2 regions of the Streptomyces sp. NPDC055013 genome follow, and region 2 is predicted to be linked to the other one. Evidence: riboswitches for the same ligand, from Rfam matches in the RefSeq annotation. Region 2 holds a riboswitch; the other holds the start of a gene.
The links. A riboswitch is a leader RNA that binds a small molecule or an ion and turns the genes downstream of it on or off. The one in region 2 is predicted to bind thiamine pyrophosphate.
Positions count from the first base shown of each region.

Region 1: it holds a riboswitch for thiamine pyrophosphate, as region 2 does, so the genes downstream of both, ACWGDB_RS16785 (thiamine ABC transporter substrate-binding protein) here and thiO (glycine oxidase ThiO) in region 2, are expected to answer to the same signal.

Region 1 covers NZ_JBSGVW010000011.1:149,214-165,040, forward strand. Annotated here, with positions in the region: gene ACWGDB_RS16780 (ABC transporter permease) at 1-977, opposite strand, end outside; gene ACWGDB_RS16785 (thiamine ABC transporter substrate-binding protein) at 1,070-2,173, opposite strand; TPP riboswitch at 2,253-2,358, opposite strand; gene rlmN (23S rRNA (adenine(2503)-C(2))-methyltransferase RlmN) at 2,404-3,510, opposite strand; gene ACWGDB_RS16795 (hypothetical protein) at 3,636-3,953, opposite strand; gene ACWGDB_RS16800 (hypothetical protein) at 4,681-5,067, shown strand; gene ACWGDB_RS16805 (phosphatidate cytidylyltransferase) at 5,259-6,425, opposite strand; gene frr (ribosome recycling factor) at 6,425-6,982, opposite strand; gene pyrH (UMP kinase) at 7,151-7,909, opposite strand; gene tsf (translation elongation factor Ts) at 8,105-8,941, opposite strand; gene rpsB (30S ribosomal protein S2) at 9,125-10,048, opposite strand; gene ACWGDB_RS16830 (murein hydrolase activator EnvC family protein) at 10,414-10,977, shown strand; gene ACWGDB_RS16835 (TetR/AcrR family transcriptional regulator) at 11,469-12,026, opposite strand; gene whiG (RNA polymerase sigma factor WhiG) at 12,122-12,964, opposite strand; gene dprA (DNA-processing protein DprA) at 13,258-14,418, opposite strand; gene ACWGDB_RS16850 (YifB family Mg chelatase-like AAA ATPase) at 14,415-15,827, opposite strand, start outside.
Region 2 covers NZ_JBSGVW010000012.1:225,186-241,012, forward strand. Annotated here, with positions in the region: gene ACWGDB_RS18235 (YhgE/Pip family protein) at 1-889, shown strand, start outside; gene ACWGDB_RS18240 (TetR/AcrR family transcriptional regulator) at 913-1,542, shown strand; gene ACWGDB_RS18245 (DUF4126 domain-containing protein) at 1,937-2,551, shown strand; gene ACWGDB_RS18250 (phytoene desaturase family protein) at 2,620-4,134, shown strand; gene ACWGDB_RS18255 (SCO2102 family sporulation regulator) at 4,165-5,121, opposite strand; gene metF (methylenetetrahydrofolate reductase [NAD(P)H]) at 5,179-6,102, opposite strand; gene thiE (thiamine phosphate synthase) at 6,235-6,897, opposite strand; gene ACWGDB_RS18270 (Rv2175c family DNA-binding protein) at 7,415-7,780, opposite strand; gene ACWGDB_RS18275 (NAD(P)/FAD-dependent oxidoreductase) at 7,858-9,087, opposite strand; gene ACWGDB_RS18280 (hypothetical protein) at 9,120-9,494, opposite strand; TPP riboswitch at 9,547-9,658, shown strand; gene thiO (glycine oxidase ThiO) at 9,656-10,822, shown strand; gene thiS (sulfur carrier protein ThiS) at 10,819-11,031, shown strand; gene ACWGDB_RS18295 (thiazole synthase) at 11,035-11,829, shown strand; gene pknB (Stk1 family PASTA domain-containing Ser/Thr kinase) at 11,948-13,888, shown strand; gene ACWGDB_RS18305 (deoxyribonuclease IV) at 13,961-14,863, shown strand; gene ACWGDB_RS18310 (DUF4396 domain-containing protein) at 14,957-15,445, shown strand; gene ACWGDB_RS18315 (sulfite oxidase-like oxidoreductase) at 15,470-15,827, opposite strand, start outside.

The sequences.
Region 1 (15,827 bases), on a different contig from region 2:
TCGATGGGCGGGACGAGGAAGACGCCGACGTCGGCACTGGTCAGCGCCCGGTAGTAGCCGAAGTCGGGCGCGTCCAGCGACCGCTGCACCAGCACGGCCAGCGGCAACACCAGGAGTACGGCGATGACGACCAGGACACCGGCCAGCAGCGACCACTGCCCCGCCCCGCGCGGCCGCCGCGCGGTCACCGACGCGTCCACCAGGCGCAGGGCGCTCTCCCGCCGCCGTACCGTCCAGGCGTGAACGGCGAGGATCGCGCCGACGGCGAGGAACTGGACGATCGTCAGGACGGCCGCCGTGGACAGGTCGAAGATCTCCGACGTCTGCCGGTAGATCTCGACTTCGAGCGTCGAGAAGGTCGGGCCGCCGAGAATCTGCACCACACCGAAGGAGGTGAAGGTGAACAGGAAGACCATCAGCGCGGCGGCGGCCACGGCGGGCCCGAGCGCCGGGAGGGTGACCTGGCGCCAGGCTTTCAGGGGCGACGCCCCCAGCATCCGCGCGGCCTCCTCCTGCCGCGGATCGAGCTGCGACCAGAGCCCGCCGACCGTCCGTACGACGACGGCGTAGTTGAAGAAGACGTGAGCGAGCAGGATGGCCCACACGGTGGTGTCGAGCCGTACGCCCCACAGCTCGTCGAGGAGTCCGCCACGGCCGACCAGCGCGAGGAACGCCGTGCCGACGACGACCGTCGGCAGCACGAACGGGACGGTCACCACGGCTCGCAGGATCTGCTTGCCGGGGAACTCCAGGCGGGCGAAGACGTAGGCGCCCGGCAGCGCGATCAGCAGGGTCAGCGCGGTGGAGGCGAGCGCCTGCCAGGTCGTGAACCACAGGACATGCCGGATGTCGGACTGCCCGAGCACCTCCAGGAGGCGCCCGAACTGCCAGACCCCGTCGGCCTTCAGGCCGCGCGCGACGATCGCGGCGACGGGAAGGGCGAAGAAGACCGCGAAGAACGCGACGGGCACGGCGATGAGGCCGAACCGCACCGCCGCGCTTCGCGCGCGTCCCCTGCGGAAGGCGCCCTTGCGGGGCGTGCCCTCGTCGGGGGTGCCCTCGTGGGGGGCTACTTCAGAACGAGCGAGGTCCACGACTTGACCCAGTCGTCACGGTTGTCGGCGATCTTCGCCGGGTCCAGGGTCTCGGGGTCCTTGGCCTGCGGTCCGTACTTCGCGAACTCCGCGGGCACCTGGGCACCCTCGACCACGGGGTAGACGAACATGTTGAGCGGCATGTCGTCCTGGAACGTCCTGGTGAGCAGGAAGTCGAGGAGCGCCTTGCCGCCCTCGGTGTTCCGGGCGTTGCTGAGCAGGCCGGCGTACTCGACCTGGCGGAAGCAGGTGCCCTGGGCGACCCCCGTGGGGGCCGTCGTCGGCTTCGGATCGGCGTAGATCACCTCGGCGGGCGGCGAGGAGGCGTACGACACGACGAGCGGACGGTCGGCCTTGGCCTTCTTGCCGCCGGCGGAGCCGGAGAACTCCTCGTTGTAGGCCTGCTCCCAGCCGTCGACGACCTTCACGCCGTTGGCCTTCAGCTTCTTCCAGTAGTCCTGCCAGCCGTCGTCGCCGTACTTGGCGGCGGTGCCGAGGAGGAAGCCGAGGCCGGGCGAGGAGGCGGAGGCGTTCTCGGTGACGAGGAGGTTCTTGTACTCGGGCTTGATCAGGTCGTCGAGGGAGGTCGGCGGGTTCAGCTTGTGCTCGCTGAAGTACGCCTTGTCGTAGTTGACGCAGATGTCGCCGGTGTCGATCGGGGTGACCCGGTGCTTGTCCTGGTCGGCCAGGTACTCGGCCTTGATCTTGTCCGAGCCCTTCGGCTCGTACGACTGGAACAGCCCGTTGTCGAGCGCCCTCGAGAGCAGGGTGTTGTCGACGCCGAAGAAGACGTCGCCCTGCGGGTTGTCCTTGGTGAGGATGGCCTTGTTGACGGCCTGGCCGGCGTCGCCGTCCTCCAGGACCCTGACCTTGTAGCCGGACTGCTTCTCGAAGGCGGCGAGGACGCTCTTCGAGACGGCCCACGAGTCGTGGCTGACGAGCGTGACGGTCTTGGATCCGCCGCCGTCGCCGCTGCCGGCGTCGGACGACCCGCACGCGGTCAGCCCGGGCAGCGCGACGAGGCCCAGCCCGACGGCCAGGGCCATGGTCTTCACCGTGGACTTCTTGGTGATGCTCACTAATTCCTCCTGGGGGTGACCAGGAAGAGACGCGGCCCTGCCCGGAACCCTTGGGAGGGCTCCGGGCAGGGCGCAACAGCTCGAGTGGTGACCGATCTCCCTACCCAGAATGACCTGGGCCAGGTTCGGAGGGTCTGCGGCCGATGCCGCACTCTCAGCGCTGTGGCGCTCCCCTGTCGGAATATGAAGATGTATTCACGCCATATGAAAATGTACCTACGGCGGTCAGACTACCGTTCGGTCGCGGCGAGCTGCCCACACGCCCCGTCGATCTCCTGACCACGGGTGTCCCGAATCGTCACCGGCACACCATGGGCGGCGATGGCCTCCACGAACGCCTTCTCGTCCTCGGGGCGCGACGCGGTCCACTTGGAGCCCGGAGTCGGGTTCAGCGGGATCAGGTTCACATGCACCGGCTTGCCCTTGAGCAGCCGCCCGAGCCGGTCACCTCGCCAGGCCTGGTCGTTGATGTCCCGGATGAGCGCGTACTCGATGGACAGCCGACGGCCCGACTTGGCGGAGTACTCGAACCCGGCGTCGAGCACCTCGCGCACCTTCCACCGCGTGTTCACGGGGACGAGGGTGTCGCGCAGCTCGTCGTCGGGCGCGTGCAGCGAGATCGCGAGCCGGCACTTGAAGCCCTCGTCGGCGAACCGGTGGATGGCCGGGACGAGACCGACGGTCGAGACGGTGATCCCGCGCTGGGACAGCCCGAGCCCGTCCGGCTCCGGATCGGTCAGCCGCCGAATGGAGCCCACGACCCGGTTGTAATTGGCGAGCGGCTCGCCCATCCCCATGAAGACGATGTTGGACAGCCGGGCGGGCCCACCGGGCACGTCCCCGTCCCGGAGCGCCCGCATCCCGTCCACGATCTGGTGCACGATCTCGGCGGTCGACAGATTCCGGTCCAGTCCCGCCTGCCCCGTGGCACAGAACGGGCAGTTCATCCCGCATCCCGCCTGGGAGCTGATGCACATGGTCACCCGGTCCGGATACCGCATCAGCACCGACTCGACGAGCGTCCCGTCGAACAGCCGCCACAGCGTCTTGCGCGTGGTGCCCTCGTCGGTCGACAGATGCCGTACGACCGTCATCAGCTCGGGGAACAGCTCCTCCCGCAGCTTGGCCCGCGCCCCGGCCGGGATGTCGGTCCACTGCTCCGGCTCGTGCGCGTACCGCGCGAAGTAGTGCTGCGACAGCTGCTTGGCACGAAACGGCTTCTCGCCGATCGCAGCGACGACGTCCTTGCGCTCAGCAGGCGTGAGGTCGGCAAGGTGCCGCGGCGGCTTCTTGGCTCCGCGGGGGGCGACGAAAGTGAGTTCTCCGGGTGCAGGCATAACTCCCCCAGTGTCGCAGATCCACTTGGGTGACCTGCGGCTGCCACCGGCTACGACTGTCGTTAGTAGCCGTCACCGGTCGCCACTGAGCACCCTCGGACGGCCCAGAGACGGCCCAGGTTCGATCACGCGCCGGCTACCTGCCACTCATCGAGCCGGACCCTGACCTGGTGGTTGCGGTCGTCGTGCCAGTAGACCTCACCACTGACCGAGGCCCCGAGGGCCGGAAGCTCCATCCCCAGCGGCATGCGCGTGATCTCCGCCAGCGCGATGGCGTCCCGCGCACCATCTATTCGTACGAAGACCCCAAAGGGCTGGCGACCGATAACCGCTCCGGTGATCTTGCTCCCTGCAGGCAGAGCCGCGACGGTCGCCACCCAGCCCGCCCGCACCGCCTCGGCGGCCGGCATTTCAGGGCTCGCGGCCCACGCATACTCGTCCACCGCTGGATCATGACGCATCGAGCGATGGAAGGCGCCTGGCGTGCCCACATGCGCCCCTGAGGCACTTCCACCTACGCACACGTCATGCCGTCGAGTCAGGACCGGACCCGCTAAGCGGTCGATGACGTCCTACGTTTTTCCGACACAGCCACTGGCGCAACGACTGATACTCATCGGGGTCACCAATCCGTACGCAATACGACTACCGGGCAGCACTCAACGTCATCACTTGCGGAAATCACGGGCAGCAAGAGACGTAGTCGAAAATCACGGACGAGGAAATCTACGACTCCGCTTGGGTTGCGATCAGCGAGCACGAAAAGGGAAGTTTGCAGCGTCCGATACCTGGGGGCTGCATGGCCGAGTACCGCAGCGTCATCCACACCGCCGACATCGATGGGGTCGGCACAGACGCCAACGTCTCCTCACCCTGTACGGAGGCAGTAGCGGCGAAGTCCAAGTCGACTCGTCTGCAGACGATTTCGTGCCGGGAAGCGTATGCCTCCGCACATTCACCTTCCGGGAACTTGGGCCGCTGAAGTCACTCCGCATTCGACCCGACAACAGTGGCACTCGTCCGGGGTGACACTTGGAGCGAATCTAAGTAACCAACGAGTCGGACGCCTCGAAGTGGCCATTCGAGTGCAACAGGTGGCTGTCCGAGACGGATGACGATGGCCGAATTGATCGGCAGATAAGGACAACTCGAACAGAGAAACGAGGGGAAATGCCTGTCATTGTAGACAAGTACATCACCGTCGCAGAATGGAACACCGACGTAGATACCACCGTGAACCTCAAGAACGGTGACTGGATCGACATCAGCGCAAGCGGCAACATTTGGGCCGGTGTGTGGTTCACGGGCGAAAACGGCCCCAATGGCTGGCCTGGATGGAGCGCCAGCAACGACAGTCCCCTTCCCGGCGCAGCGCCGTTCAGCCTCCTCGGAAAGACGTCCGAGGACGGATACTTCTTCGTCGGCTCCTCGCTGCGGCGCCCCTACCGCATCGAGAGCCTCGGGCCAGGAGAAACCCGCTTGGCCCTTCGCATCAACGACAACAAACCCGGCAACGGGTCTGGGGCCTTCTCTGTTCGGATCCAGGTCTGGCGATGACAGGCGGCTACGCAGGCAAGGTGGAGTCACCGTCGTTGTGCTGAGCGCCGCGGCTGGGTCGCGAGCCTGCGGCTTGCCGTAGGCGTCGGCCTCTTCCACTTACCGCCCAACTCCGGCCCCTCACCCAACAGAAACCAAAGGGCCTCCGCTCGATCAGAGCGGAGGCCCCCAGGTACGGACACGTACGGACGTCAGCCCGAGCCCACGAACAGCACCATCAGCAGCCACACCACCGGCGCCGTGGGCAGCAGCGAGTCCAGGCGGTCCATGATCCCGCCGTGACCCGGCAGCAGCGTGCCCATGTCCTTGATGCCCAGGTCCCGCTTGATCATCGACTCGCCGAGGTCACCCAGCGTGGCGGTGGCCGCGACCGCGAGGCCCAGGAGCAGGCCCTGCCACCAGGTGCCGTCGTCGATGAGGAACTGCATGCACAGCGCGCCCGCCACCATCGCGAAGCTCACCGCGCCGAGCAGGCCCTCGCGGGTCTTGCCGGGGCTGATGCGCGGGGCGAGCTTGTGCGTGCCGAAGCGCCAGCCGACGGCGTATGCGCCGGTGTCGCTGACGACCGTCAGGAGCAGGAACGTCAGGACCCGCCAGGGCCCGTCGTCGGCGGTCAGCATCATCGCGACGAACGTCGCCAGGAACGGCACGTAGAACGCCGCGAAGACGCCCGCGGTGACGTCCTTGAGGTAGCCCTCCGGCGGCTCCGTCATCCGCCAGACCAGCACGGCCAGCGAGGTCAGCGCCATCGCCGTCCAGGCGCCCTCGGCACCCCGGGCGTACCCGGCGACCACCATGGCCGCACCGCCGACCGCGAGCGGGACGAGGGGCGCCTTGATGCCCTTGCGCTCCTCGAGCCGCTTGGTCAGTTCCCACAGGCCCACGACCACGGCGACCGCGACCACACCGACGAACACGGCCTTGACGACGAACAGCGAAGCGACGATCACCACGCCGAGCCCGACAGCGACCCCTATGGCCGCACCCAGGTCGCGCCCCGCGCTCTTCTTCGGCGGCTGGGGCGCCGGCTGCGGGGAGTCGTGCATGGGCTCCGGATTCTGCTGCGCCGCCTCGAAGGGCCGCGCCTGCGACGTGTCGTACGGCCGCGCTCGGGGCGGCTGTTCGCGGAACAAGGGGCCGCTCAGCCGAGCGGCCCCCCGATCGTCATCCTGGTCTCCGCCATACGCGGGTACGTCGGGCACGATGGGCATGGGGCGAGTCTGCTGCGCCTCAGGCGCATCGTACGCGGGACCCGCCGGGGCAGCCCCTTGGACAGGTCCACGCGCGGCGGCCCCCCAGTACCCGGCCTGCCCGGCCTGCCCGGCTTGTGGCGGCGCCCCCCAGGAAGAGTCGTTCATCAGACCTCGAGCAGCTCGGCTTCCTTGTGCTTGAGGAGCTCGTCCACCTGAGCGACGTACTTGTGCGTGGTGTCGTCGAGCTCCTTCTCCGCGCGGCGGCCCTCGTCCTCGCCGATCTCGCCGTCCTTGATCAGCTTGTCGATGGCGTCCTTGGCCTTGCGGCGGACGGAGCGGATGGACACCTTGGCGTCCTCGCCCTTGCCCTTGGCGACCTTGATGTAGTCGCGGCGGCGCTCCTCGGTGAGCTCGGGGAACACCACTCGAATGATGTTGCCGTCGTTGCTCGGGTTGACGCCGAGGTCGGAGTCGCGGATCGCCTGCTCGATGTTGCGCAGCGCGCTCTTGTCGAACGGCGTCACGACCGCCATGCGCGGCTCCGGCACGGAGAACGAAGCCAGCTGGTTGATCGGCGTCGGCGCACCGTAGTAGTCGGCCACGATCTTGTTGAACATCGCCGGGTGCGCACGGCCGGTGCGGATCGCGGCGAAGTCCTCCTTGGCGACCACGACGGCCTTCTCCATCTTCTCCTCGGCCTCGAGGAGGGTCTCTTCGATCACCACTTGCTCCTGCGTGTCTTGAGTAAGGCCCGGCTGCGGTTCCTCGGTGAGGCGGTGGCCGGCTGCGTCGCGTCTTCTTCCTGCACGGTTCCCGACCGGCAGGACATTGTCCATCCCCCGGTCAGGGTCCGTCCCGTCCGTCCCCCGGACGGGCTTGTTGTCGGAGCGTCAGCCCCGGCCGCCCTGCTCACCCACAAGCGTGCCGATCTTCTCACCCTTGACGGCGCGCGCGATATTGCCCTCCGCCAGAAGCTCGAAGACGAGGATCGGGAGCTTGTTGTCGCGGCACAGCGTGACGGCGGTCGCGTCGGCGACCTTGAGGTCGCGGGTGATGACCTCGCCGTAGCCGAGGGAGTCGAACTTGACGGCGTCCGGGTTGGTCTTCGGGTCGGAGTCGTAGACCCCGTCCACGCCGTTCTTGCCCATCAGCAGCGCCTCGGCGTCGATCTCCAGTGCGCGCTGAGCGGCGGTGGTGTCGGTGGAGAAGTACGGCATGCCCATACCGGCGCCGAAGATGACCACGCGGCCCTTCTCCAGGTGCCGTACGGCGCGCAGCGGAATGTACGGCTCGGCGACCTGGCCCATGGTGATGGCGGTCTGGACCCGGCTGTCGATGCCCTCCTTCTCCAGGAAGTCCTGGAGGGCGAGGCAGTTCATCACGGTGCCGAGCATGCCCATGTAGTCGGAGCGGGCCCGGTCCATGCCGCGCTGCTGGAGTTCGGCGCCGCGGAAGAAGTTGCCGCCGCCGATGACGACCGCGACCTGCGCGCCGTCGCGCACGACGGCCGCGATCTCGCGGGCGATCTTGTGCACCACGTCCGGGTCGACGCCGAGGCCCCCGCCGCCGGAGAAGGCCTCTCCGGACAGCTTCAGCAGGTACCGGCCGCGTACTTTGCCGTCGTCGCTCTTCTGGGCCTTGGTGGTCATGGAGATCCCGCCTTTGTTACGTGGTGCACATACGAAGAAGGCCACTGCCGGTTGGGGTGTGTTTCGCATCCCATGCGCGGCAATGGCCTCCTCGTCAGATCTGCTGTCGTCCGTCACGCGCGCGTGCGTGGTGACGGCGTCCGCGGACGACTGCCCTCGACCCTATCGGGGTCGGGCGCCGATCGCGGTACGGACTCAGATGCCGACCTTGATGCGCGTGAAGCGCTTCAGGGTGACACCGGCCTCGTCCAGAACCTTCTGGACGGACTTCTTGTTGTCGAGCGCGTACGGCTGACCGAGCAGCGTGGCGTCCTTGAAGAAGCCGTTGAGGCGACCCTCGACGATCTTCGGCAGGGCGGCCTCGGGCTTGCCCTCGGCGCGGGTGGTCTCCTCGGCGACGCGACGCTCCGACTCGACGACCTCGGCCGGCACGTCCTCCTTGGCGAGGTACTTCGGCGCGAAGGCGGCGATGTGCTGGGCGATGCCCTTGGCGACCTCGGCGTTCGGCTTGTCCAGCTCGACGAGGACACCGATCTGCGGGGGCAGGTCGGGCATCGTGCGGTGCATGTACGCGAGCACGAAGCCGTCACCGTACTGCGCGAAGCGGTCCAGGACGATCTTCTCGCCCAGGTTGGCGTTGGCCTCGTCCACGAACGCCTGGACGGTCTTGCCGGCCTCGATCTCGGAGGCGAGCAGGGCCTCGATGTCGGCCGGGGAGGTCTTCGCGACGTGCTCGGCGATCGCGGTGGCGACGGCCTGGAACTTGTCACCCTTGGCGACGAAGTCCGTCTCGCACTTCAGCTCGACGAGGACACCGGAGGAGTTGTCGTCGGCGATGATCGAGACCACGGCGCCGTTCTCGGCGGAGCGGCCCTCGCGCTTGGCGACGCCCTTCTGGCCCTTGATGCGGAGCGCCTCGACGGCCTTCTCGACGTTGCCCTCGGCCTCGTCCAGCGCCTTCTTGCAGTCCATCATGCCGGCGCCGGTGAGCTCACGGAGCTTCTTGACGTCAGCGGCGGTGTAGTTCGCCATGAGTCTGTGAATCTTTCTCGAAGTCTGGAAGATCGAAGATCTACGGGGTCTGCGGCCCCCATGTAGTCGGAGACCGCTGACCTTTCGTCGACCTACGGGTGAACGGCGGGAGCGGACTTCACCGCGCCGGAGGCGCAAGTGGGTGCAGTACCGCTCCCGCCGTCAACCCTGACGCTGACGGTGTCAGGCCTGCTCGCCCTCGGCGGCCGGAGCCTCGGTGGCGGGGGCGTCGGCGGCGGGGGCCTCAGCGGCCGGGGCCTCGGCAGCGGGCGCCTCGGCGGCGGGGGCCTCAGCAGCGGGGGCCTCAGCAGCGGCCGGAGCCTCGTCGGCCTTCTTCTCGCCCTCGAGCAGGTCGCGCTCCCACTCGGCGAGCGGCTCGCCCGCGGCCTTCTCGCCCTTGTCGCCGGTGGCGACGCCGGAGCGGGCGATGAGGCCCTCGGCGACGGCGTCGGCGATCACGCGGGTGAGCAGGGTGACGGAGCGGATCGCGTCGTCGTTGCCCGGGATCTTGTAGTCGACCTCGTCGGGGTCGCAGTTGGTGTCGAGGATCGCGACGACCGGAATGTTGAGCTTCCGGGCTTCACCAACGGCGATGTGCTCCTTCTTGGTGTCCACGATCCAGACGGCGCTGGGCACCTTCTGCATCTCGCGGATACCGCCCAGGGTCTTCTCCAGCTTGGCCTTCTCGCGGGAGAGAACCAGCAGCTCCTTCTTGGTGAGGCCGGAGGCGGCCACGTCCTCGAAGTCGATCTGCTCGAGCTCCTTCAGGCGCTGCAGGCGCTTGTAGACGGTCGAGAAGTTGGTGAGCATGCCGCCCAGCCAGCGCTGGTTGACGTAGGGCATGCCGACGCGGGTGGCCTGCTCGGCGATGGCCTCCTGCGCCTGCTTCTTCGTGCCGACGAACATGACCGTGCCGCCGTGGGCGACGGTCTCCTTGACGAACTCGTAGGCGCGGTCGATGTACGACAGCGACTGGAGCAGGTCGATGATGTAGATGCCGTTGCGCTCCGTGAAGATGAAGCGCTTCATCTTCGGGTTCCAACGACGGGTCTGGTGACCGAAGTGGACGCCGCTTTCCAGCAGCTCCCGCATCGTGACGACGGCCATGGCCGTATCTCCTTGAATGTTCTCGGTTGTGCCGCGGATGCCGGACGGCTTCCGCGCCTGACGCCCACATGCGCCGTGCCACAAGGACCGAGAGGCGCTGATACGGACCGTCTCCGGTTGTCGTATCGGGGCGTGCGAAGTCGACCCGGTGACCCGGATCGCCAGAAGAAGTGTACGGGACCCGCGAGGTACCGGGTGACGCCGCTGTCCACAACCCGGGAGTTATCCACAGATCCCGACCGTGATCTGCGGGGGTGGGGGACGGTTCTCGCATGCGAGCGAAACGATCTGCGAGGGCGGTGAGGGCCACGAATGCCCCGATGACGGCGAGGACTGCCAGGACGATTAGGACATGCGGGCGGCTGGTGGTGCTGTTGCTCCTGACCGCGACCGTCCTGCTGTCCCCGGCGCCACGGCTGACCCCGACCGCCACGAGCGCCGGCGCCGCGTCGGCCCCGGACCCCGCAGTGCCGAGGGTCGGCCGAGCATGGCCCGTGGGGTCACCCCCGCCGATCCTCCGCGCCTGGGAACCCCCGGCGACACGGTACGGGCGTGGTCACCGGGGCGTGGACCTCGGCACCCCGGCGGGGACACCGGTACGGGCGGTGGCGGCGGGGCGGGTCTCCTTCGCGGGCCGGGTGGCGGGTAAGGGGGTCGTGTCGGTGGAGCTGACGGGGACGGGGGATCCGCCGCTGCGGACGACGTACGAGCCGGTGCGGGCGGTACTGAAGAAGGGCGCCGAGGTGGCGGCGGGGGACGTCGTGGGGACGGTGGAGCCGAGGGGCTCGCACTGCACGGGAACGTGCGTGCACTGGGGCCTACGCAGGGGTGACACCTACCTGGACCCGCTGTCACTCCTGCCACCGGGGCTGCTGCGCAGGGGGCCGTCGAGGCTGCTGCCGGTGTTGGGGGTGCCGCTGCCGTCATAGCCGACCCGTTCGCCGTGGTCGACTCGCCCTTCGCAGCCGACCTGGCCCGGGGCCGTTCGACGCGCCACGGCCACACACAGCACCACCGCACTAGCCGCCCGACCGCGGACGCTCGTTCCGCCCAGGCGCCGGGACCGAACGTCGCCCAGCGGGGAGACTCGCGTAGCTGCGGGCACTCACGTCGATGAGGCTGCTCCCGGCCGACTCATGCGGCACCCCCCGGTGTCAGGACGCGCCCAACCCAGGCCTCGTCCCAGCCCACTGAGGCGGCCCCGCCGGCATCGGGCCGCGCCCGACCCTGACTCAGCACGGCCCACAGAGGGGGACCCGCCGACACCGGACCGCACCCGACCCCGACCTCGCTCCGACCCACTGAGGCGGCACCCGCCGGCATCGAGCCCCACCCAACCCTGGCCGCGACCTCAGCCCCGACACAGGCCGCCTTCCAGCACCCGCAGCAGCTCAATTAGACCGGCCTCGCCGGGCCGAAATCAGCCCCGGACACCCCTCAGCGCCATCGACACAGCCGCCTCCGTGATCGCCACAGGCTCCTCCGCCGCCCCCAGCTCGATCCGCCGTACGGCCGCGTCCACGACACCCTGCAACAGCATCGCCGCCAACCGGGGCTCGGCGTGCCCCATCTCCCCCAAGGCCTCGACGATCATCGCGACCAGGCCGCCGTGCGCCGCCCGGATCTTCTCCCGGGCCCCCGCGTCCAGCTCACTCGCGGAGATCGCCACCACGGCCCGGTGCCGCCGGTCCCCGACCAGCGCGAGTTGCCGCCGGACGTACGCCTCGACCTTGCCCTCGGCCGTGGCCTCGCGTTCCATGGCAGCCGAGACCTCCGCGGCCCACACGGGAAAGTCGACCTCGCACAACTCCTCGACCACGGCGGCCCGCGACCGGAAGTACTCGTACACGGAAGAGCGCGCAAGCCCCGTCCGCTCGGCGAGGGCAGGGAATGTCAGCGCCTCCGTCCCGCCCTCGGACAACAGGGATCGAGCCGCGTCCAGCAGGGCGGCTCGCTGCATCGACCGGTGCTCGGCCACGGAGGCCGCTCGAATCCTTGGCACGTCAACCACTTTACGGACGCACCCGCGCCGACGGGAGTCTCTCCGGCCAACCCGACACCCGTCGCGCCAGGTCAACGACCGAAGCCGGCCAGTTTCGCCCGCAGCTGCAGCACCGACTTGGTGTGGATCTGACTCACCCGGCTCTCGGTCACGCCCAGTACGTTCCCGATCTCCGCCAGTGTGAGCCCCTCGTAGTAGTACAGCGTCACCACGGTCTTCTCCCGCTCGGGCAACGTGTTGATCGCCCGCGCCAGAAACCGCCGCAGCTCCCGGTCCTCGGCGACCTCCACGGGGTTGTCCGCGGCGGTGTCCTCCAGGGTGTCCATGACGCTGAGCCCGTCGCCGCCCTCGCCGCCGACGTGCAGCAACTCCTCCAGCGCCACCACGTTGGCCAGCGACAACTGGCTGAAGACCGAGTGGAGTTCGTCCACCGCGATGCCCATCTCGACGGCCACCTCCGCCTCCGTGGGCGTGCGCCGCAGCCGCGCCTCCAGCGTGGCGTAGGCCCGCTCGACGTTGCGCGCCTTCTGCCGCACCGACCGCGGGATCCAGTCCAGCGCCCTGAGCTCGTCGATCATCGCGCCCCGGATCCGCGTGATCGCATACGTCTCGAACTTGATCTCCCGGTCGACGTCGAACTTCTCGATCGCGTCGATCAGCCCGAACACCCCCGACGACACGAAGTCCGCCTGCTCCACATTGGGCGGCAGACCGACGCTCACGCGGCCCGCCACGTACTTGACGAGCGGCGAGTAGTGCAGGATCAGCTGCTCGCGCAGCCGCTCGTCCCCCGTCGCCTTGTACGACCGCCACAGCTCGTCGAGTGTCGAGGGAGCGGGCGGCCGCACGCTGCCACCGTCACGGGCGGCTGGGGGGATCGCCGCCCGGTCGGACCCGGAGGTGTGCTGGGGCATTCGTTGCCTTGTGCCGTTCTGCCGTGAAGTGGGGGTGCCTGGGGGAGCAACCGGTCGGATGTCGTTCTGCTGCCGTTCTGGGGTCGAGGTGCCGGTCTGCGCCGGAATCCTCGTGAGCGTAGCGTGACTGAAGTGTCGCGGTGCGCGAAGGGCGGAGCGCACGCCGTACGCAGATACGTTCCGCTGGACGCCCCGCAGGGTCATACCGGTCGCTCTACGTGATCACCCGAACACCCCAACTGGGGGAATTCTCAAGGGCGTCCGTGTTCCCCCGTACGGCCGAACACGCTCGGTCAGCATCGACTCCGACCGGCGTGAACGGACATCATCGCCTGGCGTGTCAACTTCCAGCTGTCGCCGTGTCGTTCGACGTAACCAAGTGAGCGGAGTTCGTACAGTCTCGCGATCGCGTCGTCCTCGGTGGTCTGCGCCCCGCGCGCGACCTCGTCCACTCTCGCCGCGCGCCGCCCGGGCAGCGCCGCCAGGACTTTGCGCGCCCGAGGCTCCAGCAGATCGCGGGGCAGGACGGGCCCGCGCCGCTCGGGCGCGAGCTCTCCCATGTCGCCGACGAGTTCGACGACCTCGGCGGCGTCGGTGACCAGGACGGCGTCCCCGCGCAGCAGTTCGTGCACGCCCGCCGAGAGGCCGCTGGTGGCCGGGCCGGGGACCCCTATCGTGTGACGGCCCAACCGCTGGGCGGCCCGGGCGGTGACCAGTGAGCCGCTGCGGTGGGCGGCCTCGACGACGACCGTGCCCCGCGTCAGGGCCGCGATCACCCGGTTCCGGACGATGAACCTGGTGGGCGTCGGATGGTCCCCCGGCGGCAGCTCCCCGATGACGAGCCCCTGCTCCGCGATCCTGTTGATCAGCTGGGTGTGCCCGCGCGGGTAAGGCCGGTCGACGCCACAGGCGAGCACGGCGACGGTGGCTCCACCGGAGCCGAGGGCACCGCGATGAGCGGCACCGTCGACCCCGTAGGCCCCTCCGGACACGACCACCCAGCCCCGCTCGGCGAGCCCGCCGGCCAGGGTCGCCGCCATGTGTGCGCCGTACTCGGTGCAGGCGCGGGCCCCGACGACGGCCACGGACCGCAACGCCCACATCCGCAGACTGGCCCGCCCGCGCACCCACAGCCCGAGGGGCCGGGCGTCCCCCAGGTCGTCGAGCTGCCCCGGCCACTCGATGTCCCCGGGGCACAGAAACCGCACGCCTGTCTCCCGGGCGACGGCGAGATCCCGGTCGGGCTCGGCCCGCAGCCCCCGGGCCCGCAGCCCGTCCCACCGCTTGTAACTCACCCCAGGCAAGGCCTCCGCCCCGTCCCGTAACCGCCGCACCACTTCCCCGACGCCGTACTCCCGCACCCACCGCCCGGCGACCTCGTCCCCCGGCTCGACGACCCGGCTGAGGAAGACCCGGCCGAGCAGTTCGTCGTCCGGCTCCTCGGTGCCGTTCACGTCAGCGCCCCGATGGCCATGGGCACGCCGCGCGGCACACCGGTGCGCAGTTGCAGGGCCAGGGCGACGTCCGTCGCGTCGGGACGGTCGTGGCCGACCAGGTCGGCGACGGTCCAGGCGACCCGCAGCACACGGTCGAGTCCTCGTGCGGTCAGCACGCCGCGTTCCAGGCTGCGTTCCGCGTCGTCCATGGCGCCGATCGCCGCGTACCAGCGGCTGCGCAGCTCCCGTCCGGGGATCTCGCTGTTGGTCCGCCACGGGGTACCGGCGAGCCGGTCCGAGGCCCGCTCGCGGGCCGCGCGCACCCGGTCGGCGACGGTGGCCGTGGATTCGCCCCGGGCCCCGCGCTCGGTCAGCTGGGCGCGCGTGACACGGTCCACCTCGACGCGGAGGTCGACCCGGTCGAGCAGCGGCCCCGACAGCCGCGCCTGATAGCGGCGGATCGCCGAGGGCGGGCACTCGCACAGGTCGCCCGTCTGGGAGAAACGGCCGCAGGGGCAGGGGTTGGCCGCGAGCACCATCAGGAACTTCGCCGGGAAGCGCACCACGCCGGCGCTGCGCGCGATCACCACATGCCCGGCTTCCAGCGGCTGCCGCAGGGCGTCGAGGGCGTGGCTGTTGAACTCCGGCGTCTCGTCCAGGAAGAGGACCCCCCGGTGGGAGAGGGACACCGCGCCGGGCCGGGCGATGCCCGCGCCGCCGCCGACGAGCGACTGCATGGTCGCCGAGTGATGCGGTGCGCAGTAGGGAGCCACGTCGATCAGGGGCTTGCCCGGGGGCAGCAGCCCCGCCACCGAGTGCACTGCCGTGACCTCCAGCGACTCCTCCCTGCGCAGCCGGGGCAGGATGGCCGGCAGCCGCTCCGCGAGCATCGTCTTGCCCGCGCCGGGCGGCCCCTCGAGGAACAGGTGATGCCCGCCCGCCGCGGCGACCTCCACGGCCGTACGCGCCGAGATCTGACCCACCACGTCGGCGAGGTCGTGCCCGTCGTCGGGGTCGGTGGCACCCATGCTGTGCATGCCCGTGGCCGCCCCGGTGCCCGGCACCCGCAAGCCCGCGAGAAGTGGGTCCGGGCGGCCCTGATCCTCCGGTTCCTCGTCGGGCACGGGTTCGTCCGCGAGGACGGCGATCAGCTGGCGCAGACTGCGCACGCCGAGTACGGACACGCCCGGCACCAGCGAGGCCTCGGCAGCGGCGCATTCGGGGACGACGACCTGCTCGTAGCCTGCGTCCGCGGCGGCCAGCACCGCCGGCAGGATGCCCCGCACGGGACGCACCCGTCCGTCCAGGCCCAGCTCGCCGATCATCACGATGTCCGCGAGGACCCGTGGGTCGATCCGCTCGGCGGCGCCGAGGACGGCACATGCGACGGCCAGGTCGAAGCCGCTGCCCGCCTTGGGCACCGACGC
Region 2 (15,827 bases):
GGCCGGCAAGGTCGCCGCGGGCGCCAAGAAGCTGCACTCGGGCCTCGGCTCGGCCAAGACCGGCGCGGCGGACCTGGACACCGGCGTGGGCGAGCTCAAGTCCGGCGCGGTCGACCTCAACGGCGGCATCTACAAGCTCGTCGACGGCTCCGGGAAGCTCTCGGACGGGCTGCACGACGGTGCCGAGCGGATCCCCGACTACGACAAGAAGGCACGCGAGCAGCGCACCGAGGTCATGTCCGACCCGGTCCAGCTCGTCTCGCGGGACATGCACAAGGCGCCCAACTACGGCACCGGTTTCGCCCCGTACTTCATCCCGCTGTCCCTGTGGGTGGGCGCGATGGTGGCGTACATGGTGATCACGCCGATGAACCGGCGCGCGCTCGCCGCGGGCGCCTCGGCCTGGCGGATCGCGCTGGCCGGCTGGCTGCCGGTGGTGGCGATCGGGGTGCTGCAGACGGTGGCCCTGATGTCGGTGCTGCACTGGGCGGTCGGGCTGCAGATGGTGCGGGCGGCCGGGACGGTGGGCTTCCTGTTCCTGGTGACCGCGTGCTTCGCGGCGATCGTGCAGTGGCTGAACGCGCGCTTCGGGGCGGCGGGCCGGATTCTCGTCCTGGCGTTCCTGATGCTGCAGTTGACGTCCGCGGGCGGCACCTATCCCGTGCAGACCAGCCCGGGCTTCTTCAACGCGCTGCATCCCTTCCTGCCGATGAGCTACGTCGTGGAGGCGCTCAGGAGGCTCATCACGGGCGGCGGTCTGGAACCGGTGTGGCAGGCGTGCGTGGTGCTCGTCGCCTTCACCGCGGCCGCCCTCGCGCTGACCGCCCTGTCGGCACGTCGCCGGCAGGTGTGGACGCTCGACCGGCTGCACCCGGAGCTGACCCTGTGAACGCGCGCGGGACAATCAGGCCCATGGAAAGCAGCAACGCCGCGTCGGGCGGCAGCACGCGCCGTGAGGCCACCCGGCAGAAGCTCTACGAGGCGGCCGTCACACTCATCGCCGAACAGGGCTTCTCCGCCACCACCGTTGACGAGATCGCCGAACGGGCCGGAGTGGCGAAGGGCACGGTCTACTACAACTTCGCCAGCAAGTCCGTCCTCTTCGAGGAGCTGCTGCGCCACGGAGTCGAACTCCTCACCGCGTCCCTGCGGGAGGCGGCCGAGAAGACCGCGCGGGACGGCGGCAGCAAGGTGGACGCCCTGGACGCGATGATCCGCGCGGGGCTGGTCTTCATCGACCGCTACCCGTCCTTCACCCAGCTCTACGTCGCCGAGCTGTGGCGGACGAACCGGGCCTGGCAGTCCACGCTGATGGTGGTCCGGCAGCAGGCCGTCGCGGTCGTCGAGGGCGTGCTGCGGGAGGGCGTGGACAACGGCGAGTTCAGCGAGGAGATCGACGTCCAGCTGACCGCCGCCGCCCTGGTCGGCATGGTCCTGGTTGCCGCGCTGGACTGGAAGTCGTTCCAGCCGGAGCGCTCCCTGGACGACGTGCACTCGGCGCTGTCCCGGCTGTTGCAGGGCCGGGTGAGCGGCCGCCGCTGACGCGGCAGCCGTCGTACGCACACGAAAGCGCCGGTCCGACGGTGGCCGCGTCCCCCGCGGGCCACCGTCGAACCGGCGCCTTCTCGTGCTCCCCCGATTTCCCCCGTACTCCCCCGTGTCCCCCCTGGACCCCCGTCCGGTCGTTCCCCCGGGTCCCCCGTCTCGCTCCCGCCGACGCCGGGCCGGCGGAAGGAGCGGATCCGGGGCCGCTCCGATTCCGGCGCCCCGTGTCGCCGGTTCCGGAGCCGATCCCCTTCTCCGTGCCCTAACTCTCTCGTTCAGGCAGGTCGCGCCCCATCCGCGCGCGTACTCAACTCACCGACTAGGTACGCGTACTCAGGACTGCGCACTCATCCCCAAGCCCCGCCGTTGCCGACTGGTTACGATCGCGTCCGTGTCCATACTTCCCTTGATCTTCACCAGCGGCTGGGCCAGCGGCATCAACTCCTACGCCGTGGTCCTGCTGCTCGGCGTGTTCGGCGCGACAGGGCTGAGCGACGAGGTGCCCGAGGCGCTGCAACGGCCCGACGTACTGATCGCGGCCGGCGTGCTGTTCCTCTGCGAGGCCGTCGCCGACAAGATCCCGTACGTGGACTCGGCGTGGGACTCGGTGCACACCGTGATCCGGCCGTTGGCGGGCGCGGTCGTGGCCGCGCTGCTCGCCGGGCAGAGCGGGTCGCTGCCCGAGCTGGCGGCGGGTGCGGTCGGCGGTTCCACGGCGCTGGTGAGCCACCTGGTCAAGGCGGGCACGCGGATGGCGGTCAACACCTCGCCGGAGCCGTTCAGCAACATCGTGGTGAGCATCGCCGAGGACCTCGGGGTCGGCGCCCTCATCACCCTCGCGATCTTCTACCCCGTCGCCGCGGCGGTCATCGCGGGCGTCCTGCTGCTCGGCGGGCTGCTGCTGCTCCTGTTCCTGGTCTCCCGGATCCGTCGCTTCCTGCGCCGCAGGGCGGAGCGCCGGGAGGAGAAGCGGCTCGCCCAGGCGGTGGGGCAACCGCCCGGCTGAGGCCGCTGCCTGCGCTTGCGCCCGAGGTCAGGGAGCCGTTGTCAGTGGCGGCCGATACAGTCCCACGTATGGCAAGGATTGCGGTGATCGGCGCCGGGATGGGCGCGATGGCGGCCGCTGCCCGGCTCGCCGTCGCGGGCCACCGGGTGGCGGTGTACGAGCGTACGGAGACGTACGGCGGAGCGGTGCGCCGCTTCGAGCGCGACGGCTTCGGGTTCGACACGGGCCCGGGGTTGCTTCCCCTCCCCGCCGTGTACCGCGATCTGTTCATCAAGACCGGCAAGGAGCCCCTGGAGGCGTGCGTCGAGCTGGTCCAGGTCGACCCGTCCGCGCGGCACGTCTTCGCGGACGGCACCGAGGTCCGGGTGCCGAACGCCTCGCGCGCGGGCGTCGTGACAGCCCTCGACGAGGCGCTGGGCGCCGGTACGGGCGGCCGGTGGGGGGACTTCCTGGTCCGCGCCCGCGAGGCCTGGGACCGCACGCGCAGGCCGTTGCTGGAGGAGCCCCTGTGGCCGAACTGGCAGGTGCTGGCCGAGCGCGAGCCCTACCCTGCGGTCCCCCACAAGCGGTTCCTGCGCACCCGCCGGGCAAGCACCCTCGCCGAGGTCGGCGCCTGGGAGTTGCGCGACCCCCGGCTCGTCGCGCTGCTGGAGAGCCACGCGCTCGCGTACGGCCTGGATCCGCGTGAGACGCCGGCGAGCGCGTCGGTGCTGCCGTATCTGGAGCACGCGTTCGGGATCTGGTATGTGCGGGGCGGTATACGGGAGTTGGCGCGGGCGGTGTACGAGCGGTGCGTGGCCCGGAAGGTCGAGTTCAGCTTCGGCGCGGAGGTCTCCGGGGTCCTGGAGAAGGACGGCCGGGCGGCGGGGCTCGAACTGGCCGATGGTTCGGTCGTGGAGGCCGACTTCGTGGTCTCCGGGGTCGCCCCCGGGGTGCTGGACCGCTTCGTCCGGGGCACGGCGCCGCGCGGCGAGGCCGAGGTCACGCCCCGGCGCGGGGCGGCGAGCCGTCTGACGGTCCTGCTGGCACTGCGCGGCGCCCGGCCGGAAGGTACGGCGCACCGCACGGTGGTGCACGCGGCGGACCGTGAGGCCGAGTTGGAAGCCGTGTTCGGGGCGGCCGGGGGCATGCCCGCGCGACCCACGGTCACCGTCCTGCGGCCCGGCGACCCGGCGCTGGTTCCGGACGCCGGGCATGAGGCGATCACGCTCACGTCGACGGTGCCGGCACAGTTCGACCGGAGTTGGGCGGAACCGGAGAACGTCGACCGGCACGCCGAAGTCCTGATCACGGTCGCGGAGCGTGCCGTGCCGGACCTGCGCGCCCGGCTCCTCTGGCACGAGGTTCGTTCCCCGGCCGACATCGCTGAGGAGACCGGCACGGACGGCGGAGCGGTTCCGGCACCCGCGCTGGCCGCGGCCGAGGGGCGGCTGCTGCACCCGTCCAACAGCACGGCCGTATCCGGTTTGTTCACGGTCGGCGGCTGGTCCCACCCGGGCGGCGGGCTCCCCCACGCCGGCATGTCGGGCGCGCTGGTGGCGGGACTGATCGTGGAAGGGCCTGACTTCCGGGGCTCTCAGTGACCCGGGTGTGAGCGGCGCCGTGCGGGGCCGTCAGAAGCGGTACTGCTCGTCGTACCCCTGACCCTGCCCGTGCTGCTGGCCGTCGCCCTGGTACGGGTACTGCTGCTCGGGCGGGAGTTCGCCGCCGTACGCCTCGTCGGTGCGCTGCTGCGGAACCCAGACTCCGCCGGACGGGGTCTCGCCGTAGCCGCCGGTGGCGTACTGGTCCTGGGCATAGCCCTGCTGGTTGTACTGCTGCTGGCCATAGGCGTCGTAGGAGGCACCGCCGTAGGTCTGGGTGCCGATGTACGGGTCGGAGTACGCGGCGTACTGCTGCTGGCCGGTGCTGTCGTAGCCGTACTGCTGCTGGTCGTAGCCGCTGTAGCCGTCGTACGCATAGCTCTGGTCGGCCGTCGCGTACTGGTCCTGGGGCTGACCCGTGGCCGCGTAGTTCTGGTCGGCGGCGGCGTAGGCGGGGTCGCCGCCGTATATGCCGTAGGAGCCCGTGTCGTCCGGCAGGGGCTGCGGCTCATACACGGAGGTCGTCTCGGCGGCGGTGGGCTGAGCTGCGCGCGACGGGGTGAACACGTCGTCGCGGTCGTAGTCGTCGCCGTAACCGACGTTGTCCTGGCCGTACTTGGCGTCGTTGCCCGCGTAGCCGCCCTCCGCCTCCAGGTCGGAGACCTCGAGGGTCGGCTCCTGTCGGTCGGGCTCACCGCGGCGGCGCTTGGCGGCGGCCAGCGGGCCCAGGGCCGGCGCGGAGACCGCCCAGCCGGCCGAGAAGCCGCGGCGGAACGACAGCGTGACGTAGGTCTGGCCGACCGCGAACGCCGCCGCGCCCAGACCGATGACGATGACGGAGGGAATCAGCACCCCGACCACGACGCCGAGGAACCCGACGAAGGCGAGCAGCCGCCAGCGCAGCCGCGCCTTGTACTGCAGCAGCACCTCGCCCAGCAGCCACAGCGCGACGACGCCGAATGCGATGTAGAGGACCGTCCAGCCCATGTACGCCCCTCTCCCAGTGGCCGCCTACGCAGTGTGACGTATATCAGGACGGCCGGTCTAGGCCTGCGGTGGGTGGTGCAGGCCCAGGCTTTCGTAGATTTCCAAGGTAGCTGTGGAGTTGTTGAGCGTGATGAAGTGCAGTCCGGGCACTCCCTCGGCCAGCAGCCGCGCGCAGAACTCCGTCGCGAACTCGATGCCAATGGAGCGTACAGCCGCGGGATCGTCCTTGGCTGTGAGGATCCGCTCTTTCAGGGCGGCCGGGAAGGCGGCGTTGGTGAGGGAGGGGATGCGTTCCAGCGTCTTTACGCTGGCGATCGGCATGATCTCCGGGATGATCGGGGTGTCGCAGCCCGCGGCCGATACGCGGTCGCGCAAGCGAAGGTAATCCTCCGGTTCGAAGAACATCTGCGTGATCGCGTAGTCCGCGCCGGCCCGGCACTTGTCGACGAAGTGACGGACGTCCGCCTCCCAGTCGGCTGAGCGCGGGTGCATCGCGGGGAAGGCCGCGACGCCCACGCAGAAGTCGCCGGACGCCTTGATCAGTTCGACGAGTTCGGCGGCGTAGGCGAGGCCCTGGGGGTGCGGCACCCACTCGCCCAGCGGGTCGCCGGGCGGGTCGCCGCGCAGCGCTAGCATGTTGCGGATCCCGGCGTCGGCGTACTGCCCGATGATGTTGCGCAGGTCCGCCACCGAGTGATCGACGGCGGTGAGGTGCGCGATCGGGGTGAGCGTGCTGTCCGAGGCGATCGCCTCGGTCGCCTTGACCGTGCCCGCGCGGGTGGAACCGCCCGCGCCGTAGGTCACGGAGACGAAGTCGGGGCCTACGGCCTCGACCCGGCGCAGCGCGTTCCACAGGTTCCGCTCGCCCTTCGGGGTCTTGGGCGCGTAGAACTCGAACGAGTACGTCGTCTTTCCGGTCGCGAGCATCTCGCGCACGGTACGAGCGTGGTCCGATCTGATGGATGCGGTGCCGAGGGCCATACCCGCAGGTTAGTCAGGGGGCCCCGGTCCCCCAACCGGACACCGGACATTTGCCCGATTTGCCGGGTTGTTGTCCACGCCTTGGACAAACGTCAGGAAATCCGGGGTGTCCAGCGGGGCGAAGGCGGTGGGCTACCCCTGCCGCAGCCGCTTGGCGAACTCCGCCGCCGCCGCGCCCGGGTCGTCCGCCTCCGTGATCGCCCGTACGACGACGGCACGGCGGGCGCCCGCCTCCAGCACCTGGTCGAGGTTGGCGAGGTCGATGCCGCCGATGGCGAACCAGGGGCGGTCGGTACCGAGGGCTGCGGTGTGGCGGACCAGGTCGAGACCGGGGGCGTGGCGGCCGGGCTTGGTGGGGGTCGGCCAGCAGGGGCCGGTGCAGAAGTAGTCGACGCCCTCCTGGACGGCGGCCGCGGAGGCCTCGGACTCGGAGTGCGTGGAGCGGCCGACGAGGACGTCGGCGCCGAGGATGGCGCGGGCCGCGGGTACGGGGAGGTCGCCCTGGCCGAGATGCAGGACGTCGGCGCCGGCGGCGTGGGCCACGTCGGCACGGTCGTTGACCGCGAGGAGCTTGCCGTGCCGGGCGCAGGCGTCGGCGAAGACCCGCAGATGCTCCAGCTCCTCGGCCGCCTCCATGCCCTTGTCCCGCAACTGCACGATGTCGACGCCCCCCGCCAGCACGGCGTCCAGGAACTCCGCGAGGTCGCCCTGCTGCTTGCGGGCGCCGGTGCAGAGGTAGAGCCGGGCATCGGCGAGCTGGGCGCGGGCGGTGCCTGCGGTGACGGTGTCGGACATACGGTGCCCCCTGTGGTCGGGTTGCCGGACGGGTGACGTCGGGCGGGTGCCGGACGGTGGCACGGTAGCCGGAGCGGGCCGCGCCGTTGCGGAGCGGTGGGGTGTGGTGGGCCGCGGCGCGGTGGCACCGGGCCCGGCCACCGGTGCGGGCGAGGCCCGGCCCCGTGCCCTGGGACTGCGCCCTCCGGCGGCCCCGACCGCAGTGCGGCACCGGCCGACGCGGCAGGACCGCCGATCCGTCCGGCCCGACCCATGTCGGCCCGGACGGCCGAAACCCCCGCGCTCGCGGAGACGCCGTCGCGCCGGTGGCCGTAACCGGCCGCAACCGGTTACGGCCCCGAACGGGAGCGGCAGGTTCTCCCCGCCGCTCCACGCCACTCCATGCCGCTCCACGGTGCCCCCACCGTGCGCCACGCACGTCCCGCTCCCGGCTTCGGGCCGCAGCCGACCTCGGCCGTGGCCCATGGTGCGGCCCCGGCCCGTGCGCCGGACGGTGTTCGGCTCGGTGGGTTCGGACTCAGACGGCGAGCGCCTGGGCGCGGCGCTTCACCTCCGTGCCGCGATTCTCACTGAGGGCTTGCGCGGGGGTGCCGGGCAGGCTGTCGTCGGGGGTGAAGAGCCACTCCAGCATCTCTACGTCCGTGAAGCCGTCGTCCCGCAGGAGCGTCAGGGTCCCGGACAGACCCTTGACGACCTTGTCCTCGTCGATGAAGGCGGCGGGGACGTGCAGCGCGCGGTTCTCACCACGGCGTACGGCGATGAGCTGGCCCTCCTTGACCAGCTGCCGGACGCGGGTCACCTCGACGCCGAGCATTTCGGCGATGTCGGGGAGGGTGAGCCAGGCGGGGACGAGAGCATCGGTTCTTGCGTCAATCTCGGTCACGGAAACAAGCCTGCCATCTGCCACTGACAGTCGGAAGTCAGGCCGGTCCACCTGGGAGGACCTGTTGGGGTGACGTGCTACGCCACCGCCGCCTTCATCGGCCGTCCCGGGTCCCTCAGCAGCTCCGCGTCGACCGGCGTGCCCGCCTCGATCAGCCGTCGGCCCTGTGCGAGATCCCTCGGTCGGCCCACCGCCAGCAGGGCGACGAGTCGGTCGCCCCGCAGCCAGCAGACGGTCCAGGCGGGGCCCGTCGGGTCGCCGCGCCACAGGAGGGTGTCGGCGGCGGCGTGATGGCCGGCGTACTGGACGAAGCGGCCGAACTGCTCGGACCAGAAGTACGGCACGGGGTCGTAGATCGCGGAGCTCTCACCGAGGATGTTCGCGGCGACCGTGCGCGGGCCCTGGAGGGCGTTGTCCCAGTGGTGGACCAGGAGGCGCTCGCCGTACCGTCCCGACGGGAAGGAGGCACAGTCGCCGACCGCGTAGACGTCCGGTACGGACGTGCGCAGGCGCTCGTCGGCCACGACGTCTCCGTGTGCTCCGAGCTCGATGCCCGAGTCGGCCAGCCAGGCCGTGGCGGGCCGCGCCCCGATGCCGACCACGACCGCACCGGCGGGCACCCGCGAGCCGTCGTCGAGGATCACCTCGCCGGGCTCGACGCGCTCCACGCGCGCGTGCGTGCGCAGCACCGTCCCGCTGTCCTGGTACCAGGCGGTCATCGGCGCGGTCACCTCCGCGGGCAGCGCAGCGGCGAGCGGCCGGTCGGCGGCCTCCACGACCGTCACCGCGCAGCCCGCCTCGCGCGCGGCCGTGGCGAACTCCGCGCCGATCCAGCCCGCCCCGACCACCACGATGTCGTGCTGGCGGGCCAGCACCGGCCGCAGCCGCTCGGCGTCGTCCAGGGTGCGCAGCAGATGCACGCCGGGCACGCCCTCCGCGCCCGGCAGCCGGATCGGTTCGGCGCCGGTGGCCAGCACGAGGACGTCGTACGGGACGGGCCCGGCCTCGGTGTCCAGCCGGCGCTCGGCGGGGCGCACGCCCAGGACCTCGCGCCCCAGCTGGAGTTCGACGCCGAGCGCCTCGAAGTCGACGTCGAAGGCGGAGCCCTCGGCCTTGCCGAGCAGCACGGCCTTGGACAGGGGCGGCCTGTCGTACGGCTGATGGGGCTCGGCGCCGATCAGTGTGACGGTGCCGGTGAAGCCCTTTTCCCGCAGGGCGACCGCGGTCTGCACGCCGGCCATGCCCGCGCCGGCGACGACCACGCGGCGTGCCGCTGACGTGCCCCGTTGCTGCGTCTGCTCGCTCACCTGATCACCATAGACAACTGACTATTCGTCAGTCAGGGGGCGTGCTCAGTGACCTGCTGCACAACCTCGACCGGAAGCTCCTCCACCACGCTGGTCCCGCTGCCCGCCTGCGACTCCCACTCCCAGCTCTCCTCCAGCCGCACCCGCCCGTCGGACAGCTCGACCACCGTCGACACGCAGTGCCCCGACGATGTCGCCCCGTCCCGCTTGAGCTGCACGTACCGGAAGTCCAGCCGGTCGCCTTCCCTGGTGCCCACGAGACGGCCGCGTACGACGTCGCCGCCCGTGTACTCGGCCCAGATCTCGCCGTCCTTCTCGTGGTACGTGAACCGGGTGCGCGTACCCACCTGACCTGGGGCCTGGTCCGCGACCGGGGCGAGGACGAGGCCGTCGAGCGAGCGGGGCATGGGCGCGGGCTCCCTTACTGAGACTTACGGCGGCGGGCTAGGGTGGCCAACGTAGAGCACTCGCGGGAGCCCGGACGCACCGGGCTGAGAGGGAGGCTGGCGGCCTCCGACCGTACGAACCTGATCCGGGTCATGCCGGCGAAGGGAGGGGCTGGACGCCCATGTCGCGTACGCGAACGTCAGACGTCCTTGTCATCGGGGGCGGAATCATCGGCCTGGTCACGGCGTGGCGGGCCGCGCAACGCGGGTTCACGACGGGAGTCGTGGATCCCGAGCCGGGTGGCGGCGCCGCCCAGGTGGCGGCCGGGATGCTGGCCGCCGTCACGGAACTGCACTACGGCGAGCAGACCCTGCTGGGCCTGAATCTCGCCTCGGCCCGCCGTTACCCGGACTTCGTGGCCGAGCTGAGCGACCTGACCGGCCATGACCTCGGCTACCGGCGGTGCGGCACGCTCGCCGTCGCGCTGGACGCGGACGACCGCGCTCATCTGCGCGACCTGCACGCCCTGCAGCGCCAGTCCGGCCTGGACTCCGAGTGGCTGTCCGGGCGCGAGTGCCGGCGCCTGGAGCCGATGCTCGCGCCAGGTGTGCGCGGCGGGCTGCGGGTGGACGGCGACCACCAGATCGACCCGCGGCGGCTGTCCGGGGCGCTGGTGGCCGCGTGCGAGCGGGCCGGAGTGGTCTTCCACCGGACCTGGGCCGAGCGCTTCGACGTCACACGGGGCCGGGCTGCGGGAGTCACCACGGCGGACGGCAACGAGCTGCGCGCGGGCCAGGTCGTCCTCGCGGCCGGCAGCCTCAGCGGACGACTGCCCGGAGTCCCGGACGACGTGGTGCCGCCCGTACGCCCCGTGAAGGGGCAGGTGCTGCGGCTGACCGTGCCGAAGCGGTACGCGCCGTTCCTGAGCCGGACCGTACGGGCCGTGGTGCGGGGCAGCCAGGTGTATCTGGTGCCGCGCGAGAGCGGGGAGCTGGTCGTCGGGGCGACGAGCGAGGAGCTGGGCTGGGACACCACGGTGACCACGGGCGGCGTCTACGAGCTGCTGCGCGACGCGCACGAGCTGGTGCCGGGCATCACCGAACTGCCGCTCACCGAGACGCGGGCCGGCCTGCGCCCCGGCTCCCCCGACAACGCTCCGCTGCTCGGCCCGACCGAGCTGGAGGGGTTGTCGCTGGCCACCGGGCACTACCGCAACGGCGTGCTGCTCACGCCGGTCACCGGCGACGCCATGGCGCACGTCCTGACCACCGGCGAGCTCCCGGACGAGGCCCGCGCCTTCACCCCCAGGCGCTTCGGCGCCGCCGCACTCACGGAGCAGCCCGTATGAGCATCCCGGTCACCATCTCGGTCAACGGCGAGCGTCGGCAGATCGAGCCGGGGACGGCCCTCGACACGCTCGTGAAGTCCCTCACCGCGGCGCCCTCGGGAGTTGCCGCCGCCCTCAACGAAACCGTCGTCCCGCGCACGCAGTGGCCGTCGACGTCCCTCTCCGAGGGGGACCGCGTCGAGGTCCTGACCGCCGTCCAAGGAGGCTGAACCATGGCCGACGATCCCTTTGTCATCGGGGGTACGTCCTTCTCGTCCCGTCTGATCATGGGCACGGGCGGGGCGCCCAGCCTGGACGTGCTGGAGCGGGCGCTGCTGGCGTCCGGGACCGAGCTGACGACGGTCGCGATGCGGCGGGTGAACGCCTCGGTGCACGGCTCGGTGCTGTCGGTGCTGGAGAAGCTCGGAATCCGGGTGCTGCCGAACACGGCGGGGTGCTTCACGGCGGGAGAGGCCGTGCTGACGGCCCGCCTCGCGCGCGAGGCGCTCGGTACGGATCTGATCAAGCTGGAGGTCATCGCCGACGAGCGGACGCTGCTGCCGGACCCGATCGAGCTCCTGGACGCGGCCGAGACGCTGGTGGACGACGGGTTCACCGTGCTGCCGTACACCAATGACGACCCGGTGCTGGCGCGGAAGCTGGAGGACGTCGGCTGTGCGGCGATCATGCCGCTGGGGTCGCCGATCGGTTCGGGGCTCGGCATCCGCAATCCGCACAACTTCCAGCTGATCACGGAGCACGCGCGCGTGCCGGTGATCCTGGACGCGGGAGCCGGTACGGCGTCGGACGCGGCGCTCGCGATGGAGCTGGGGTGCGCGGGTGTGATGCTCGCCTCGGCGGTGACGCGAGCCCAGGAACCGGTGCTGATGGCCGACGCGATGCGGCATGCGGTGGAGGCCGGGAGGCTGGCGCACCGGGCGGGGAGGATTCCGATGCGGCACTTCGCGGAGGCGTCGTCGCCGGTCGGGGGCATGGCGCGGCTGGACCCGGAGCGCCCCGCATTCTGAACGCACGTTCGATGGAAAGCCTTCGGCCATGAGGCGTCCGTCACAGGTCAGCTTCAGTCCCGCCCCGATCCTGGCCGAATTGGGAGGCGTGTCAGTGTCGGCTCGTACACTCACCTGCGTGGATACGACCCTTCAGGACCCTCTGGTCGGGCAGGTGCTCGACGGCCGGTATCGCGTGGACGCGAGGATCGCGGTCGGCGGGATGGCCACGGTCTACCGGGCCGTGGACACCCGCCTCGACCGCGTACTCGCGCTCAAGGTGATGCATCCCGCCCTGGCGGTCGACGGGGTGTTCGTCGACCGGTTCATCCGGGAGGCGAAGTCCGTGGCCCGGTTGGCGCACCCGAACGTGGTGCAGGTCTTCGACCAGGGCACCGACGGGTCGTACGTCTATCTCGCCATGGAGTACGTCGCGGGCTGCACCCTGCGCGACGTGCTGCGCGAGCGCGGGGCGCTGCAGCCCCGCGCCGCCCTCGACATCCTTGAGCCGGTGCTGGCCGCGCTCGGTGCCGCGCACCGCGCCGGGTTCGTGCACCGGGACATGAAGCCGGAGAACGTGCTCATAGGGGACGACGGCCGGGTCAAGGTCGCCGACTTCGGGCTCGTGCGGTCCGTCGACACCGTGACCAGCACCACCGGTGCCGTGCTCGGCACCGTCTCCTATCTCGCGCCCGAGCAGATAGAGCAGCCCGGCGCCGCCGACGCCCGCGTCGACGTGTACGCGTGCGGTGTCGTGCTCTACGAGATGCTCACGGGCGACAAGCCGCACGACGCGGACTCCCCCGCCGTGGTGCTCTACAAGCACCTGCACGAGGACGTCCCGCCGCCCTCGGCCATCGTGCCGGGCCTGGCGTACGAGCTCGACGAGCTGGTCGCCTCGGCCACCGCGCGCACCCCGGACATCCGCCCGTACGACGCCGTGGCGCTGCTCTCACAGGCCCGGGACACGCGCGCCGCGCTGAGCGCGGACCAGCTGGACGCGGTGCCGCCGCAGGCCCTCACGGCGGAGCACAGCAACGCCGACGACCGTACGAGCGTGATCCCGCGCGCGCTGAACATCCAGCGGCCGCTGCCGGTGAACGAGGACGAGCCGGAGCGCGAGGCCGTCTTCAACCGGACCAGCCGTCTGGAGTCGCCGCCCCCGCCGCCCCGGCGCCGGTCACGGACGTCGCGCGCTCCGCGCGGGCCGCTCGTCATCGTCGCCGCCGTACTGCTGACCCTCGGCCTCGGTGCCGGCATCTGGTACATCAACTCCGGCCAGTTCACCAAGGTCCCGCCGCTGCTGTCCAAGACCGAGGCGCAGGCCCGGGACCGGCTGGAGGACTCCGGGCTCGAGGTCGGCAAGGTCGAGCGCGCGTTCAGCGACACCGTCAAGCGCGGCACCGTCATCAGCACCGACCCGGACACGGGCGCCCGCATCCGGCACAACGACTCCGTGAACCTGGTCATGTCGATGGGACCGGAGACGGTGAAGGTGCCCGACCTCCAGGGCTACAAGCTGGACAAGGCCCGGACCGTGCTCAAGGACGGCGGCCTCGAACCGGGCAGGGTGATCCGGGAGTTCAACGACGACGTCCCCAGGGGCTTCGTGATCTCCTCGGAGCCGGGCAACGGCACCAAGGTCCGCTCCGGCTCCGCGGTCGCGCTCACCGTCAGCAAGGGCGCCCCGGTCGACATCCCGGACGTCACCGGCAGCAGCCTCGCCGACGCGAAGGCCGACCTGGCGGAAGCCGGCCTGAAGGTGAAGGTCGCCGCCGCCCGGGTCAACTCCGAGTTCGACGCGGGCCAGGTCGCCCAGCAGTCGCCGACGGAGGGCAGGCAGGCCGCCGAGGGCGACACGGTGACGCTGACGCTGTCCAAGGGCCCCGAGATGATCGAGGTCCCGGACGTGGTCGGCGACAGCGTCGACGACGCCACGACCGCGCTGGAGTCCGCCGGCTTCCAGGTCGACGAGGACCGCGGCCTGCTCGGCCTGTTCGGCGACACCGTCAAGAAGCAGTCCGTGGAGGGCGGGGAGACGGCACCGAAGGGATCGACGATCACGATCACCATCCGGTGACGGGGCGCTCCAGGGGGCGGTCAGTCGCAGGCATCGGCGATTGGCCGACTGCGGGCATGACACCCTGAACGGGTGAAGATCCAGCAGTCCGCCGCCTCGGAACCCGCCCCCGCCGCCCCGTCCCGCAACCCCGTCGGCGGCCACGTCCCCGTGGCCGGGGGCCTCAGTTCCGTCGGGCTCACCTACGCCCACGACCTCAAGGCCGAGACGGTCCAGGTCTTCGTCGCCAACCCGCGCGGCTGGGCCACGCCGACCGGGAATCCGCGGCAGGACGAGGAGTTCCGCGCGGTGTGCGAGGCCGAGTCGATCCCGGCGTACGTGCACGCGCCGTATCTGATCAACTTCGGTTCGCACACCGAGGCGACGGTCGAGAAGTCGGTGGAGTCCCTGCGGCACTCGCTGCGGCGCGGGCGGGAGATCGGGGCGCTGGGCGTGGTCGTGCACACGGGCAGCGCGACCGGCGGCCGGGAGCGCAACGTCGCCCTGAAGCAGGTGCGCGAGCACATGCTGCCGCTCCTCGACGAGCTGACCCACGACGACGACCCGTTCCTGCTGCTGGAGTCCACGGCCGGGCAGGGCTCCTCACTCTGCTCGCGGACCTGGGACTTCGGGCCGTACTTCGAGGCACTGGACGCCCATCCGAAGCTGGGCGTATGCCTGGACACCTGCCACATCTTCGCCGCCGGCCATGACCTGACCGGCCCGTCCGGCATGCATCAGACGCTCGACCTGCTGGTGGACACCGTCGGCGAGGGCCGCCTGAAGCTGATCCACGCCAACGACTCCAAGGACGTCGTCGGCGCTCACAAGGACCGGCACGAGAACATCGGCGCAGGCCACATCGGCGAGGACCCGTTCCGGGCGCTGATGACGCACCCGGCCACCGAGGGCGTACCGCTGATCATCGAGACACCGGGCGGCAAGGAAGGGCACGCGGCGGACGTGGAGCGGTTGAAGAAGCTTCGAGACGCCTGACCCCGACAGGTCACTCAAGGGGTTGGGAATACCCCTGGGGGGTATACGGTTCTCGCTCGGTGCGGGAACCGTAACCTGGCATTGGGGGCACTCATGCAGCACGAAGCGCACGCGGCACACGCGCACCACCCCGACGCGGCCGCGAGCAGCAGCTGGCCGACGGCCGTCCGGGCCACCCTGCACTGCCTCACCGGCTGCGCCATCGGCGAGGTGCTGGGCATGGTGATCGGCACCGCGCTCGGCTGGGGCAACGTGCCGACCCTGGTGCTGGCGATCGTCCTGGCCTTCTTCTTCGGCTACGCGTTCACCCTGCGCGGGGTGCTGAAGGCGGGCGTCGACCTGCGTGCCGCGCTCAAGGTGGCGCTGGCCGCGGACACCCTGTCCATCGCAGTGATGGAGCTGGTCGACAACGGCGTGATCGTGATGTGGCCGGGCGCCATGGACGCCGAGCTCGCCGACCCGCTGTTCTGGTGGGTGCTGGCGATCGCGCTGACCGTCGCCTTCGTCCTGACGACCCCGGTCAACAAGTGGACGATCGGCCGCGGCAAGGGGCATGCGGTGGTGCACCAGTACCACCACTGAGGACCCCGGCAAGGCCACCGAAGATCACAGCTCAGGCCCGTCCCCGGGCTCCTCCTGGTACGAGTACCGCTGTTCCTTCCACGGGTCCCCGAGGTTGTGGTAGCCGCGCTCCTCCCAGAACCCGCGCCGGTCGGCGGTCATGTACTCCACGCCCCGGACCCACTTGGGCCCCTTCCAGGCGTACAGATGGGGGACGACCAGACGAAGGGGGAATCCGTGCTCCGCCGTGAGCAGTTCGCCGTCCTTGTGGGTCGCGAAGATCGCGCGATCGGAGGCGAAGTCGGCGAGGCGGAGGTTGGAGCTGAAGCCGTACTCGGCCCACACCATCACATGTGTGACGGCCGGTGCGGGTGGGGCGATCTCCAGGATCGTACGCGCCGGA